4 regions of the Pseudorhizobium halotolerans genome follow, and region 1 is predicted to be linked to each of the others. Evidence: predicted binding sites of a transcription regulator. Region 1 holds the regulator's gene; each other region holds the start of a gene.
The links. Region 1 encodes PhoB, which activates phosphate uptake and scavenging genes when phosphate is short. Its sites were predicted from a motif close to TGTCATNNANCTGTCAT; they were not measured.
Positions count from the first base shown of each region.

Region 2: a site for PhoB is predicted at 1,396-1,412, ahead of FN060_RS07650 (UDP-2,3-diacylglucosamine diphosphatase). Genes of this name have one in related genera too.
Region 3: a site for PhoB is predicted at 2,296-2,312, ahead of FN060_RS00815 (DUF2794 domain-containing protein). Genes of this name have one in related genera too.
Region 4: a site for PhoB is predicted at 1,572-1,588, ahead of FN060_RS10215 (BtaA family protein). Genes of this name have one in related genera too.

Region 1 is NZ_CABFWE030000004.1:187,425-191,447, reverse strand. It holds gene phnE (phosphonate ABC transporter, permease protein PhnE) at 1-1,054, shown strand, start outside; gene phoB (phosphate regulon transcriptional regulator PhoB) at 1,274-1,957, opposite strand; gene phoU (phosphate signaling complex protein PhoU) at 1,975-2,694, opposite strand; gene pstB (phosphate ABC transporter ATP-binding protein PstB) at 2,739-3,554, opposite strand; gene pstA (phosphate ABC transporter permease PstA) at 3,569-4,023, opposite strand, start outside.
Region 2 is NZ_CABFWE030000005.1:558,613-562,635, reverse strand. It holds gene FN060_RS07655 (MFS transporter) at 1-434, opposite strand, end outside; gene FN060_RS07650 (UDP-2,3-diacylglucosamine diphosphatase) at 534-1,337, opposite strand; gene FN060_RS07645 (NADP-dependent malic enzyme) at 1,536-3,839, shown strand; gene FN060_RS07640 (hypothetical protein) at 3,914-4,023, shown strand, end outside.
Region 3 is NZ_CABFWE030000001.1:162,219-166,241, reverse strand. It holds gene acnA (aconitate hydratase AcnA) at 1-355, shown strand, start outside; gene FN060_RS00825 (sulfite exporter TauE/SafE family protein) at 431-1,168, shown strand; gene FN060_RS00820 (DUF1223 domain-containing protein) at 1,323-2,072, shown strand; gene FN060_RS00815 (DUF2794 domain-containing protein) at 2,329-2,715, shown strand; gene FN060_RS00810 (GNAT family N-acetyltransferase) at 2,712-3,269, opposite strand; gene FN060_RS00805 (Bax inhibitor-1/YccA family protein) at 3,377-4,023, opposite strand, start outside.
Region 4 is NZ_CABFWE030000005.1:1,067,072-1,071,094, reverse strand. It holds gene FN060_RS10220 (class I SAM-dependent methyltransferase) at 1-284, opposite strand, end outside; gene FN060_RS10215 (BtaA family protein) at 281-1,528, opposite strand; gene FN060_RS10210 (serine hydrolase domain-containing protein) at 1,670-3,007, shown strand; gene FN060_RS10205 (lytic transglycosylase domain-containing protein) at 3,008-4,023, opposite strand, start outside.

The DNA.
Region 1 (4,023 bases):
GCCTACTGTCGAGACACGAACCGAGGAGATCGTGACCGAAGCCGTCGTCCGCATGGGCTCCTCCCACACCATTGATGTCCAGCCGGACCGTGTCGTCCTCACGCGCGGCGGCGAAACGGTGACGCTGCTGCTCGATCGGGACGCAGAGGAAGTCCACGTCCAGGGCCCGCTTCCGGAATGGGTGGAACAGCGATCGATTGGGGGGCGGGTGACGGCGTTTTTCGGCTTCTCCGGATGGGTTGACGTCAGCGACGACCGCGTTCGCATCCGCAAGCGCTTCCTCGGCTGGGAGAACTTCCTCTTCGATACAAATTCCGCCTTCTTCGGCAAGTCGTCGGGCGAGATTGTCTCGCTGATCTTTACCGGCGAGCGGATCGACCCGGCTAGGTCCAACCTGTCGCTCGCCTGGAGCGACATCCTCTACAACCCGTCCTGGCAGCATCTCGACGTCTGGACGAAGCTCCTGCAGACCATCGTCATGGCCTTCATCGGCACGTTGTTCGCCATGATCGTCGCCTTTCCCCTCTCCTTCATCGCCGCCCGCAACATCTTCCGCAACCGGCCGGCGAACCAGCTGACGAAGCGCCTGTTCGACTTCCTCCGTTCGGTCGACATGCTGATCTGGGCGCTGTTCTTCACACGTGCCTTCGGCCCGGGGCCGCTCGCCGGCATCTCTGCCATCTTCTTCACCGACACCGGAACGCTCGGCAAGCTCTATGCCGAGGCGCTGGAGAACATTGACGACAAGCAGCGCGAAGGCGTCCGCTCGGTAGGCGCACCGCCGGTCACCGTCCAGCGCTACGGCGTCCTGCCGCAGGTCATGCCGGTCTTTGCCTCCCAGGCGCTCTACTTCTGGGAGTCCAATACCCGATCCGCGACGATCATCGGTGCGGTGGGAGCCGGCGGCATCGGCCTCAAGCTGTGGGAGGCGATGCGCACCAATTCCGACTGGGAGAACGTCGCCTACATGGTGCTGCTCATTCTCATCGTCATCTTCCTCTTCGACGGGATCTCGAACGCATTGCGCTCCCGGCTGATCGGCAGGGAGAGGTGACGGAGGCCTTTACGACCGAGCAATCCGAGCTTCCGACCGGCTTCGGTTTATGAAAACTCCAGAACCGCGCCGGGAACGGTCGCGGCTCTTTTCCTGCCACTCCTGTCCTCGGTTATCACCCTCCCCTCGAAATGCTGGCGCCCCCCAAAACGAGAAGAGCAGCCGCACTGCGGGCCGCTGCTCTGAGGTCTTCGGATCGCGTTCCGGGATGCCGGGCGCCTAGCCCTCTAGGGAGTAGCCGGCGCCGCGGACCGTGCGGATTACGTCGGGCATGTTGGAGAAGTTGAGGGCCTTGCGCAGCCGGCCGACATGGACGTCCACCGTACGCTCGTCGACATAGATGTCATGGCCCCAGACGCCATCGAGCAGCTGCGCCCGAGAGTAGACGCGTCCCGGTGCCGACATCAGGAATTCCAGCAAGCGGAATTCGGTCGGACCCAACCGCACCTCCCGGCTCTTGCGGTGAACGCGATGGGTTTCACGGTCGAGCTCGATATCGCCGCAACGGAGCACGGTTGATAATACCTCGGGCTTGGCACGCCGGAGCATCGCCCTGACGCGAGCCATCAGTTCGGGCGTCGAGAACGGTTTGACCACATAGTCGTCGGCGCCGGTCGCCAGGCCGCGAACCCGCTCGCTCTCCTCACCGCGCGCCGTCAGCATGATGATCGGCAGGCGCTCGGTCTCGCGGCGCTGGCGCAGGCGACGGCAAAGCTCGATCCCGGATACGCCGGGCAGCATCCAGTCAAGAATGAGGAGGTCCGGAACGCGCTCCTGGAGGCGCAGTTCGGCCTCGTCCCCCTTGACGATGGTTTCAACCTCGTAGCCTTCGGCCTCGAGGTTGTAGCGGAGAAGGACGCTGAGGGCCTCCTCGTCCTCTACGACGGTGATCTTTGGCTGCATGAAAAGGCTCCGCGATCCTAGTCGTCGCTCAGGACGGCGCTCAGCGTGTTGGACCGGTCATCCTTTGGCCGCTCACCCTCCGGCTGCGAGCCGGTCGCCATGTAGTAGATCGTCTCTGCGATGTTCGTGGCATGGTCGCCGATGCGCTCGATGTTCTTGGCGCAGAAGAGCAGATGGGTGCAGCTCGTGATGTTGCGCGGATCCTCCATCATGTAGGTGAGGAGCTCGCGGAACAGCGAGGTGTACATGGCGTCGATTTCCTCGTCGCGCTCGCGGATGGCTTCCGCCTTCTCAGCCGAGCGCGTGACATAGACGTCGAGCACTTCCTTGAGCTGGACCAGCGCCAGTTCCGACAGATGCTCGATGCCACGTGCAAGGTTGCGCGGGATGCCCGTTTCCTGGACCGCGATCACCCGCTTGGCAGTATTCTTGCCGAGGTCCCCTACCCGCTCCAGGTCAGCCGCGATGCGAAGCGAGCCGATTACCTCGCGGAGGTCGGCCGCCATGGGCTGGCGCTTGGCGATCGTCACGATGGCCTTCTCGCCGATCTCGCGTTCCGCGTGATCCAGGATCACATCGTCGGAAATCACCTTCTGGGCAAGTGCGGTATCGGAATTGACCAAGGCGCGAACCGCGTCGCCGCACATCTGCTCGGCAAGGCCGCCCATCTCGGAAATCCGGCGGGCCAGGTATTTCAACTCCTCGTCGAAAGCCGACGTGATGTGGGATGATGGCATGATCCAGTTCCTCAGTGTCTTGGTAGCGCGCGGTCCACCGCGGATCAGCCGAAGCGACCCATGATGTAGTCCTGTGTGCGCTGGTCGTTCGGGTTGGTGAACATCTTGTCCGTGTCATCCTCTTCGACGAGGTGGCCAAGATGGAACATTGCGGTGCGCTGCGACACGCGGGCAGCCTGCTGCATGGAATGGGTAACGATGACGATCGAGTAGTTCGCCCGCAATTCGTGGATCAGTTCCTCCACCCTTGCGGTGGCGATCGGGTCAAGTGCCGAACAGGGCTCGTCCATGAGGATGACTTCCGGCGACACAGCAACTGCGCGGGCGATGCACAGGCGCTGCTGCTGCCCGCCCGAAAGACCCGTCCCGGCCTCGTGAAGGCGATCCTTCACCTCGTTCCAGAGGCCTGCCTTCTGCAGGCTGCTTTCGACGATCTGATCGAGATCGGCCTTGGAGCGAGCGAGGCCATGGATGCGGGGACCGTAGGCAACGTTCTCGAAAATGGACTTCGGAAACGGGTTGGGCTTTTGGAAGACCATGCCGACGCGCGCACGCAGTTCCACGACATCAATGTCCGGGTCCTGAATGTCCTGGCCGTCCAGCGTGATCTTGCCGGTCACACGGGCATTCGCGATCGTGTCGTTCATGCGGTTTAGGCAGCGCAGGAAGGTCGACTTGCCGCAGCCGGAGGGTCCGATCAGGGCGGTGACGGTGTTCTTGCGCACGCCGAGGTTGACGTCGAACAGCGCCCGCTTGTCACCGTAGTAGACGGAGACGTCCTGGCCAATCATCTTGTAGTCGATCTCGTTCATCTTCTTTACCAAGGCTTCTTCAGTGGCGGCTTCCGACAGGATGTTCATCGCTCTGTTCTCCATTACCACCGGCGCTCGAAGCGGCGACGCAGTATGACTGCGACAAGGTTCATGACGAGCAGGAATACCAGCAGGACGATGATCGCACCGGATGCGCGCTCCACAAAAGCAGGGTCGCCGCGCTGCGTCCAGTTGTAGACTTGGACAGGCAGAGCCGAAGCGGGATCGAAAAATCCTTCCGGAGGTGCCGCGGGATATTCGCGCACGAAGGCGACCATGCCGATCAAAAGCAGCGGTGCCGTCTCACCGAGCGCCTGGGCAAGTCCAATGATCGTGCCGGTGAGGATACCGGGCATGGCCAGCGGCAGGACGTGGTGGAATACAGACTGCATCTTGGATGCACCGACGCCCAGCGCTGCATCGCGTATCGACGGAGGGACTGCCTTCAGGGCAGCCCGGGTGGCGATGATGATGGTCGGCAGCGTCATCAGCGTCAGCACCAGCCCGCCGACGATCG
Region 2 (4,023 bases), on a different contig from region 1:
CCCCATACCCGCAGAGCCCCATACTGGAACCCCCAGCGCCGCACGCCGCTCACCGCAATCGAATCGACCACCGGGACATAGGCGGCGAAGAAGGCCGCCTGGAGAGCATAGACGATGAGGACGGGCCAGAACCCGGTGACGGCAAACAGGGCAAGCGCCGTCATGAAGGAGAGCATGCCTGACCACATCAGTACCTTCGACCGTTCCTGGAGGCGGTCGGCAATGGCACCAACGATCGGAGCCGTGACGATGCGGACAATCATCGGGATCGCGAGGATCATGCCGATCTCGAACTCGCTGAACCTCAGCGTGTCGAGCCACACCGGAAAATACGGGAGGATGATGCCGTTGACGCCGATCGGCGCCGCGAATGCGAGCGCGCAGCGCAGTTGGAAGTGCCGAGGCGGCGGCTCGGTCGCAGTGCCAGTGATCACGGGAGCAACAGGGAATCAGGTCCGGGATCACGACCGTAGCACGCGGCCGCGTTCGAGCCTGTGGCAGAAAGGCAATGCCCGACCAGAATGTCGCAAGCGTCAGGCGGCCTTCATGTCGTTGAGGATTTCCGCCGGTACGGGCGAAGGCGCCGGGACGGTTTCGAGCCCGTGCCACTCGATCATCTCCATGGTCCCGTCCCGGTGCTCGGCGACGGCCGTACAGCTTTCCACCCAGTCGCCGGTGTTGATGTAATGAATGCCGTCAATGTCCTCCATCACCGCATGATGGATGTGGCCGCAGATCACACCGTCGACATTGTTGCGCCGCGCCTCGTCCGCCACCACGCGCTGGAACTCGCCGATGAAGTTGACGGCCTGCTTGACCTGCAGCTTTGCCCAGGCAGAAAAGGACCAGTAGGGCATGCCGAGCCGCCGGCGGATGGCGGACAGGCCGATGTTGATCACGATCGCCGCATCATAGGCCCAGTCCCCGAGATAGGCGAGAAGCCGCGCATTGCGGACCACCACGTCGAACTCGTCGCCATGCAGCACCAGGTAGCGCTTTCCATCGCCCGCCTCGTGGATCAAACGCTCGGCCACCTCGATGCCGCCGAAATGGCTGCCGGGGAAGTCGCGCAGGAACTCGTCGTGATTGCCGGGGATGTAGACAATCCGCGTTCCCTTGCGGGCCTTGCGGAGCAGCTTCTGCACCACATCGTTGCACCCCTGCGGCCAGTGCCAACTCCGCTTCAGGCGCCAACCGTCGACGATGTCACCGACCAGGATGATCGTATCGGCCTCATGGTGGCGAAGGAAGTCGAGGAGCAGATCGGTACGTGCCGCCTTGGAGCCGAGGTGGACGTCCGAAAGAAAGATGGTGCGGAAATGCCTTGCATTCGCCATCGCGGTCGATGTCCCCTGTCGTTGCGATCCGTGGCTCGCCCCTCAAAACCAGACTCGTGTTTCAGGAACATGACACCTCCCCGCGCCATCTCGCCCTCCTCCCTGCCTGCGGAAATTACTGCTGTTCCGCCGCAACGATTGTTGTAAGGAATGCCTCACAACGCATTGGACTAAAGACGAATCCCGGAGGCGCCAGAGATGCAGGACGACGTAAAGGTGAACGGTACGAGCAAATCGGGCGACCTCGACGAGCAGGCCCTCTTCTTCCACCGTTACCCGCGCCCCGGCAAACTCGAGATCCAGCCGACCAAGCCGCTCGGCAACCAGCGCGACCTTGCGCTCGCCTATTCGCCCGGCGTCGCCGCCCCCTGTCTTGCCATCCGCGACGATCCGAACACCGCAGCCGACTATACGGCCCGATCCAACCTCGTCGCCGTCATCTCCAACGGCACGGCGGTTCTCGGCCTCGGCAATATCGGGCCGCTGGCGTCCAAGCCGGTGATGGAGGGCAAGGCCGTCCTCTTCAAGAAGTTCGCCGGCATCGACGTCTTCGACATCGAGATCGATGCCAACGAGATCGACCGCATGGTCTCGACCATCTCGGCGCTCGAGCCGACCTTTGGCGGCATCAATCTCGAGGACATCAAGTCGCCGGAGTGTTTCGAGGTAGAGCGCCAGCTTCGCGAAAAGATGAACATACCGGTCTTCCACGATGACCAGCACGGCACCGCCATCATCGTCGCCGCGGCCATCCTGAACGGCCTGGAACTTGCCGGCAAGAACATCGCCGACGTGAAGATCGTCGCCTCCGGTGCCGGTGCGGCGGCTCTTGCGTGCCTCAACCTGCTCGTCTTGCTTGGCGCCCGCAAGGAGAACATCTGGGTCCACGACATCGAAGGCCTCGTCTATCTCGGCCGCGAGACGCTGATGGACCAGTGGAAGGCGATCTATTGCCAGGAGAGCGATAAGCGCAGCCTGCACGAGAGCATCGAGGGTGCCGACGTGTTCCTCGGCCTCTCCGCCGCCGGCGTTCTGAAGCCGGAGCTCTTGGCCAAGATGGCCGAGAAGCCGCTCATCATGGCGCTCGCCAACCCGACCCCGGAGATCATGCCGCAGCTCGCACGGGAAGCGCGTCCTGATGCGATGATCTGCACCGGGCGCTCGGACTTCCCGAACCAGGTGAACAACGTCATCTGCTTCCCCTATATTTTCCGGGGTGCGCTCGACTGCGGCGCCCGCACCATCAACGAGGAGATGAAGATGGCCGCCGTGCAGGCCATTGCCGCGCTGGCCCGCGAGGAGGTCTCGGACGTCGCGGCCCGCGCCTATAGCGGCGAGACCCCTGTCTTCGGCCCCGACTATCTCATCCCCTCGCCCTTCGACCCGCGTCTCATCCTGCGCATCGCGCCGGCCGTCGCGAAGGCTGCGGCTGAAACGGGCGTGGCCTCTCGGCCGATCCAGGATTTCGACGCCTATCTCGACCAGTTGAACCGCTTCGTCTGGCGCTCCGGTTTCGTGATGAAGCCGATCTTCAGCGCCGCAAAGAGCGCCGAGAAGAACCGCGTCATCTTTGCCGAGGGCGAGGATGAGCGCGTGCTGCGCGCCGCGCAGGTTCTGCTCGAAGATCGCACGGCGCGGCCGATCCTGATCGGTCGCCCGAGCGTCATCGAGGCCCGCCTGAAACGCTTCGGCATCCGCATCCGCCCGAACGTCGATTTCGAGGTGGTCAACCCGGAAGACGATCCGCGCTACCGCGACTATGTCGACGACTACTTCTCTCTCGTGGGCCGTGCGGGGGTCAATCCGGAAGCTGCCCGTACCGTCGTCCGCACCAACACGACCGTGATCGGTGCCCTTGCCGTTCGTCGTGGCGAGGCTGACGCGCTCATCTGCGGTGTCGAAGGTCGCTTCGACAAGCATCTGCGTGACGTCAACCAGATCATCGGCAAGCGCACGGGCGTTCACGCCTTTTCCGGCATGAGCCTGCTGATCTCCCAGCGCGGCGCAATCTTCTTCACCGACACCTTCGTCACCTACAATCCGTCTGCCGCGGAGATCGCCGAAATGACGATCCTGGCGGCGCAGGAAATCCGTCGCTTCGGGATCACGCCAAAGGCGGCACTCATCAGCCATTCCAACTTCGGTTCACGCCATTCCGAAAGTGCGGCAAAGATGCGAGAGGCCCTGGCGCTTCTTCGCCGGCAGGCGCCGGAACTGGAAGTGGACGGCGAGATGCAGGGTGGATCGGCATTGTCGGAGCCGCTGCGCAAGCGCGCCATGCCGGACAGCACCCTCACCGGTGAAGCCAATCTCCTCGTCTTCCCGAATCTCGATGCGGCCAACATCTCGCTCGGGATCGTCAGGACCATGATGGATGCGCTGCATGTCGGCCCCATCCTCCTCGGCGCTGCCTTGCCCGCGCATATCCTGTCGACATCCGTCACCTCGCGCGGCGTCGTCAACATGGCTGCTCTGGCGGTGGTCGAGGCGTCGCAAGGCTGACCGGCTCCTGTTATGACAATCTCAACCGGCGATGTGGATGATCGCGGGGAGAGATTGCTTCGACAGGAGGAGGCATGTTCCTTCGCCTTACCATCACGGCCGCACTGCTGTTCGTTCCGCTGACGGCGACGGCCGAGACGCCGGACATCTGCCGGACGCTGCAGAGGCGGCTTGCGACGCTGCC
Region 3 (4,023 bases), on a different contig from region 1:
TTCGTCCCGTGACTGGGCCGCGAAGGGTACCAATCTTCTCGGGGTCAAGGCTGTGATTGCGCAGTCGTTCGAGCGTATCCACCGCTCGAACCTGGTCGGCATGGGCGTCGTTCCCTTCGTCCTCGAGGAAGGCACCAGCTGGGCCAGCCTCAACCTCAAGGGCGACGAGACGGTGACGATCGAGGGGCTGGAAGGTCCGATCAAGCCGCGCGAATGGAAGACGGCGAAGATCACCTACGGTGACGGTTCGGTGAAGGAAGTGAACATCCTCTGCCGCATCGATACCCTCGATGAGGTCACCTACATGAACAATGGCGGCATCCTGCAGACCGTTCTCCGCGATCTGGCAGCCTGACAGTCAACCTGCACCCGCCGGACCTATCCGGCGGGTGTTCCTGCGGCCTAAGGCCGTGTTCAGCGGAGCCTATCCTTGAGCCCAGCCATCCTCGCAGGCATGGCGCTGACGGTCTTCCTGACATCGCTGCTTTCCGGCGTGTTCGGCATGGCCGGCGGGCTGATCCTTCTCTGGGTCCTGCTTTTCCTGATGCCGGTCGCCACTGCGATCGCCGTGCACGGCGTCATCCAGATGGTCGCCAACGGGTCCCGCGCCTGGTTCTCGCGGCATTATATCGATTACCGGATTCTGACGATCCTGTGTCTCGGCCTCCTGATCGCGGCGGCTGTGCTGACGGTGGTGAACTACACGCCGAACCTCATCGTCGTATCCATCGTTTTAGGGTTGATGCCGGTTCTCGTCTGGCTGCCGGTCCAGCGCCTTCAGCTGGACGCCTCCCGCCCGTCTCACGCCCTGGCCTGCGGCTTCATCGCCGGTGCCCTTGCCATGGGGGTCGGTGTTTCCGGACCGACGATCGACATCTTTTTCATCCGCACCATGATGGATCGCCGCAAGGTCATTGCCACCAAGGCAGCGATGCAGCTCGTCTCGCATGCGACGAAGGTGGTCTTCTACTGGCAGGCTGCTGCCGCACTGCCTGCATCAGACTGGCTCGCGATCCTTCTGGCCGCACCGATCGCCATCTTGGGGACGCGGACCGGCAACATCATCCTGCAGCGGATGACAGACCTGTCCTTCCGAAGCTGGACCCGCTGGATCGTTACCGGTGTCGGAGGGGTCTACCTGCTGCAGGGTCTCCAGCAGTTGATGTAACGGTTGCGCGGGTGCTGACGCGGAAGCTCCTCACCCCATCGTGACTTCCTGTTGAGCCGTCTGCCCGTTTACTTTGGCCCGAGTTCTTCCGTTAGCCTCTTGATCCCCGCGGTCAGCCGTGGCTAACAAATGTCAGTTCAAGAGGTTTGCGTTGATGCTGCCCATCGTCCGCAGAGCGATATTCCTTGCCGGTGTCCTGGCTGCCGCCACAGCCTCGGCAGAAGAGGGCAAGACGCCAAAAGGCGTGGTTGAGTTGTTCACGTCGCAGGGATGCTCATCCTGCCCGCCCGCAGACGCCGTGTTGAAGAAACTCGTGCATCAAGGCGACGTCGTCGCCCTCTCCTATCACGTGGATTACTGGAACTATCTCGGCTGGACCGATACGCTCAGCTCCAAGGCCAATACGGAACGGCAATACGGGTATGCCGAATCGCTCGGCCGAACCGGCGTCTACACGCCCCAGGCGGTCATCAATGGCCGGGATCACGTAAAGGGAACGGAACTCAGCGCGATCAACGCCACCGTCGACAGGCTCAAGGCCGAAGGCCAGGGCCTGACGGTGCCGGTTGTCGCCCGCATGCGGGGCAAGGAGATCGAGATCGAGATCGGCGAAGGCCAGGGTGAGGCGGAAGTGGTCGTCGCGTATTTCACAAAGCGCCAGGATGTCGAGGTCTCGAAGGGCGAGAATGCCGGCAAGACCATGGAATACTGGCACAGCGTCTACGACGTGCAGTCGGTCGGGATGTGGCAGGGAAAGCCGCTCAAGCTGTCGCTTCCGGGCAAGTTCATGGGCAAGTGGAAGAAGGATGGGTGCGCAATCCTGCTGCAACGCTCAGGCTCCGGCGGGGAGCCAGCTTCCATCCTCGGGGCGACGATCCTGATGGCCGGGCGCAAGCGCTACTAGGAGCGCTGCTTGGGAGGCGATCCGACCCGGAGACATTGGGGGGCTGGGGGTAAGGGTCAATGAAACCGGGCCGGATCTATTGGGGCTGAAAAAGCCAACCAACGCTGGGACTTTTGTCCGGGAATCCGGCAGTGTTTTGTTCGAAATGCGGCAAGATTAAAAACCCGCTGCTGTTCGTCAAAAGATGCGCAGCGGATTGCTTTTTGCCCCCGCTGAGGCAAACTGTCATGCGACTGACATCATTCATGGAGTCGTGATGACGGATCAGCCGGATTTGCGGGGCCTCCGCAGCCAAGAAGACGACGTCGTCGTAAGCCTGACGGAATACCGCCAGAGCCGAGAACCGGTCCCCATCACCTTCCACCGGCGAGAATTGGACGCCATCCTGCGGATCTACGGACGCATGGTCGGCGAGGGCGAGTGGAAGGACTATGCCATCGACCACTTGAAGGACCGTGCGGTCTTCTCGATCTTCAAGCGTTCCGGCGAAATGCCGCTCTACCGGATCGAGAAGAACCCGAAGCTGGCGGCCAAGCAGGGTCAGTACTCTGTCATCAGCACGCACGGGATGATCCTCAAGCGGGGACACGAGCTGCCGCAGGTGCTGCGGGTATTCGACAAGGTGCTGAAGCTGATCGACTAGCCTGGATAGAGCGTGCCGGGATAGGCAAGAGCGTCCGGATCCGTCATGGCGCCATCCCCGAGCGATATTTGCATGAGTACCGTGTCGAGCCACCGGCCATGCTTGAAGCCGGTTGCCTCCAGCCTGCCGGTGGTCCTGAAGCCGAGGGTTTGGTGGACGGCAATGGATGCGGGGCTCGCGCCGCCGATTACCGCCACCATTTGCCGGAAACCCAGGCTCGTGCAGCGCGTCAGCAGTTCGGACAGCAGTGCCTTGCCGATCCCGCGGCCACGGGCTTCGGGGGCAAGGTAGATGGAGTCCTCGACGAGCCAGCGATAGGCAGGTCGGGTCCGGAAGGCGGATGCATAGGCATAGCCGAGGAGATTGCCCTGCGGATCTTCGGCGGCGATGTAGGGATAGCCTTTGCCGCAGATTGCGGCGAAGCGGGCTTCCATTTCAACCGTGTCGGGTGGGTCGAGCTCGTAGCTCGCGGTCCCGTTCAGGACGCAGTCCTCATATATGGCCGTGATTGCCGGGAGATCGGAAGGTGAAGCGTCGCGCAGGATGAAGGTCATGGGGTGATGCCGAGGAGGAGTCTGAGCGAACCTATTGCCGCAGCGCACGCGGGGCAACAGAAAAGGCGGCCCGGAGGCCGCCTTTTCGTCTGCCGTTTCCGATGCGGTTACTCGTTGCGATTGCCGAGGAACTGCAGGAGGAACATGAACAGGTTGATGAAGTCGAGGTAAAGGGTGAGGGCACCCATGATTGCCTTGCGGCCGGCAACCACAGCCTCGTCGCCATCCCAGTACATTTCCTTGATCTTCTGGGTGTCATAGGCGGTCAGGCCGGCGAAGACCAGCACGCCGATCACCGAGATGGCGAAGCCCATCGCGGACGACTGCAGGAAGATGTTGACGATCGACGCGATGATCAGACCGAACAGGCCCATGATCAGGAAGGTGCCGAAGCCCGACAGGTCCTTTTTTGTCGTGTAGCCGTAGAGCGACAGCGCGCCGAAGGAGGCGGCGGTCACGAAGAACGTCTGGACGATGCTCTCACCGGTAAAGACCAGGAAGATCGAGGACAACGAGAGACCCATCATTGCCGCATAGATCCAGAAGGTCATCTGGGCTGCAGCGACGCTCATCGAATTTATGCGGAAGCTCAGGAAGAACACCATGCCGAGCGGGGCCAGCATGATCACCCACTTCAGCGGGCTGGCGTAGAGCATCTGCCCGAAGCCGGTCAGCTGGCCATCGGCAACCGCCATCTGCCATGTCAGGAAAGCCGCAACGCCGGTGATCGCCAGGCCCAGCGCCATCAGGTTGT
Region 4 (4,023 bases), on a different contig from region 1:
TCGAAGTATCGGCGGGCGCTGGCGAGCATCTCGGCGGAGATGTCGAGCCCGTACAGACGGGCGTCAGGGTAGCGGCGATGAGCGGCAAGGAGGTTGCGACCGGTGCCGCATCCCACCTCCAGCAGTCGCCCCCTGGAAGGCAGCTGCAAACCTTCGATGGCCCGGTCACGGCCCAGGAGGTAGTATTTGCGCGTGAGATCATAGATGTGCCGCTGGTGGCGGTACATGCGATCCATGCGCACGGCGTGCGAAGCATCTTCCTGCCGGGCCTCAGTTTCCGTCATCCGCGCAACTCGTAGATGTGGAAGCCTCCGTAGATCGCCGACCGGTCCTGAAGCGTCAGTTCCTGCGACCTGTCGCTCAGATAGGCCCAGCGACCCAGGATCGCGCCGCGAACCCGCCCTTCCGGGATGCTGGGCTCGCCGGCGGTCCGGAAGATCACCCGTGCACCAGGCGCCGCGGTCCGTCCTATTTCCGCCCAGAGTTCGTTCAACTGGTCGTCCGTCATCCAGTCCTGGGCATCGAGAAGAACATACCGATCGACCGAGGCCGCTGGCTTCCTGGTGAGAAGTTCGGTGACGCTCGCATGATGGACAGCCACGCTGTCCACATTCTCCCGGATGGCGAGATAGTTTTCCGGGCGGAGATATGTCGGCGGGCAGCCCTCGCTCTTTTCGGGGTAGCGACGAGCAAAGGCCTGCCAGGCGAAATAATTGTCGCGCAGCGGAAAGTGGCATGCGAGCTTTTCCAGCCGCTGGCGCAGGATCGGTGCCATGGTGCGGTCCTCGCTGCTGCGGGCAAGTTCGTCATACTGCTGCGGAGGGATGCCGAGGCCGAAGAGTGAGCTTTTGCGGCTGGTCAGCCAGCGTATGAGGGGCTTGTCGAAAAGTGGCGCGATCTGCGTATCGAAGAAGAGCCGCTGTTCGCGTAGCGAACGCGTGTTGGAAAATTCGGTCAGGTCTACCCTGTGAAGGCGGGCGAGCAGGTGACCTGTGGCGATGAAGCGCCCGAGCAGGCCGCTGCGATAGATGTTCCGGTCGAAGGCGTCGATGCGGCGACGCCCATTCCAACGGCGCCGTTCCCAGTAGGAACGGGTCTGCGGATCGAGATTGGGTGCGAGAAAAATGTCGAATGATGCGCTGTTGCTGCGAACATTCTCCATTCCGAACATCCGCACGACGTCGGCCCGCGAAGGCAAGTGACGGAAGGCCGCAAGCTTCAGCCTGGTGAGCGCGATGTGATGCAGGTTGAGATCCACCACATCGATCCGGCCGGGTGACCGGCTGAGATAGGCGAGGACGTTGCAGCCACCGGAGCCGATGGTGACGAGGCGATGGCCCGACGTCAGCTCCATCGCCGCCATGTCCACGTCCGGGTCTTCCCAGATCTGCGGGTAGACGAGACCGGAGAACAGAATGCCGAACAGTCGCTCTGAAAAGCCCTTCCGGCTGAGGGGGCTGTGCTGCAGGAGCGCGTCCCTGAGCCGCTTGTTGCGAACATAGCCTGCGTCGTGAGTTACATGGGCCATCTCTATCCCCACCCTTGGCGATGCCGTCCAATAGCCCGCGCGTGCAACAGGTAGATGACGACTGTTGTGGCTAACTTCCGAGGCCCCTTTCGCCGGAGAACGTTTGCTGCTTGCATGTCGCGGCAGAAGAGGAGGCGGTGGATGCGACGTCTGCGCCAGGTGGGGAAGATTGTCGGTGTGCTGGCTGTCCTTGTGGTGGCCGGCGTCGCGCTCTGGCTTTACCTCGCACCACCGGCCTTGCTTCGTGTGGGAGCCGGATACTCGGCCAAGATCGTCTGCTCCAACCTGCTTATTGCCGGACGCGACGCCGAAGATGTGCTTGCGGTTGATGTCCAGGCGCCCGGGCATCCGCTGCTGCGGCTGATGGAAGTGGATCGGACGGAGCGGCGGGTGAGGGCGTCGTTGCTCGGTCTGTTCGCCGGCAACGAGGCGGTCTACCGCGATGGGCTCGGATGCGCGGTGGCGCCAGAAGGCGAGGTCTCCAACCTTTCCCTGCCGAACCCGACGGCTGCGCTATCGGATGCACCAACTCCCTGGCCCGCCGGAGAACAAGTTGAGTCGGATCTGGCGATTGCGAGGCTTCTCTCTGACAGTGCTTTGACTGGCCCAGGTATGCGGGCGGTCGTCGTGGTCAGGAGCGGAAAAGTCGTGGGAGAAGTCTATGGGCAGGGCTTCTCGCCTGAGACGCCGCTGCTCGGCTGGTCGATGACGAAGACGGTCAATGCGGCCATCGTCGGCACGCTGATCCGGCAAGGACGCCTCTCGCTGTCCGACAGGGCGCTCCTTCCCCAGTGGCGCGGCGACGAACGGGGCGAGATCACGCTCGCGCAGTTGCTGGCCATGGAGGACGGTCTGGCCTCGAATGAAAACTATGGCGCTGTCACCGACGTGACGCGCATGCTGTACCTGGAGCCGGACATGGCGGCCTTTGCCGCCGATGCGCCGCTGGTGGCCGAGCCGGGCACGCGCTTCAACTATTCCTCCGGGAGCGCCGTGCTGATCTCGCGCATCTGGATGGACCGTGCCGGAACGCCATCTGCGGCGCTGGCCTATCCGCGCGAAGCGCTCTTCGATCCGTTGGGCATGGAGAGCGCGGTCATGGAAACGGATGCTAAGGGTACGTTCGTTGGCAGTTCCTACATGTATGCGACGGCGAGAGACTGGGCCCGTTTTGCGCTCTTCCTGCTTCAGGATGGCGTCTGGGGCGGCGAGCGCCTGCTTCCGGAGGGATTCGTCGCCCGGATGTCGGAGCCCAACGCCACTTCGGAGGGGCGTTACTCGATGATGCAGACGTGGCTGGCGGGAAGAGATGCGGCGGGACTGCCTGGTGACACCTTCTTCCTGCAGGGACATGACGGCCAGACGATCGCAGTGATGCCTTCGCGCAACATCGCAGTGGTCCGGCTTGGGCTCACGCCGCGGCGCGACGGCTATGAGGTCCTCCGCCTGGTACGAGAGGTTGTCCGGCTCAGCGAATAGCTACTGCTGCAGGACGTGCAGCATGCCCTTGCGCTTGGCGTCGTAGTAGTAGCCACGCGCGTATAGGCGGATCGCACTGTCGTTGCTGTTGTCGGCGACGAGCCAGGCGCCGCGCAGGTACTTTGTCGCGTACTTGATGTTCGTTTCGGCATCGAGCAGGCCTTCTGGCGGACCGGAATAGCCCATGGACTTCGCGGTCGCGTACTTGATCTGCATGAGACCCCAGTAGCCGTTCTTGTGGTAGGCCTTGGGATTGTAGCGGCTCTCCCGGTGCACGACCCGATGGATGAGGGATTCGGGAACCCCATAGATTCCGGCATAGCGCTTGATCAGCGCAGAAATCTCCGGCGGGCTCGCGGACGCCGTCCCGGGTAGAGGTTCGCCGGGTGCGGGCGGGAACTGCGTGCGGGTGTCTACGGCCTGCAGCGTCGCAAGAGCAGCCGGCTGCGAGGGCTTCGCGGCATAGGCGGTCGCGGCGATGTCCGGCCGCGGGATCGGAATCGCCGCCTGCAGCGCCTGCATGTCCGGCGTCAGCTCGTCTTCATCCGCCGCCAAGGCCTGTGTGCGGAGCTCGGACGTCGGGGCGGCCAGCGGCTCGGCGGAGGCGGGTGGCGCAAGCAGGTTCGCGGTTGAAGCGCCGACAGCCTGACCGGCCGGAAGCGCTACCGTCTGCAGGGCAGCGGCAGCTGTTGTTGTGGCGACCGGATTGATGGCGGCATAGGCAACTTGGGGAGCCATCTCCGGCGAAGCCATTGCTGCGGTCTGGATCGAGGCGACGGAAGGGCTGTCGGGTACGGCTATATGGATGCGTCCGGTCTTGGCCAGAGGTGCGTCGGGCATGGCCGCCCCCTCGGAGGCGGCTGCGACTTCGCTAGTCGCCTGCGCGGTATCAAGTGGCGGAGCCGGGGCCCCATCGTCGGGGGAGGGTATGCCCACTCGCGCCGTCTTGCCGGGCGAAGGTTCGACGCTGGAACAGCTGGCAAGCGCAGCCGTCACGGCAAGGGTGGCCAGTGCCG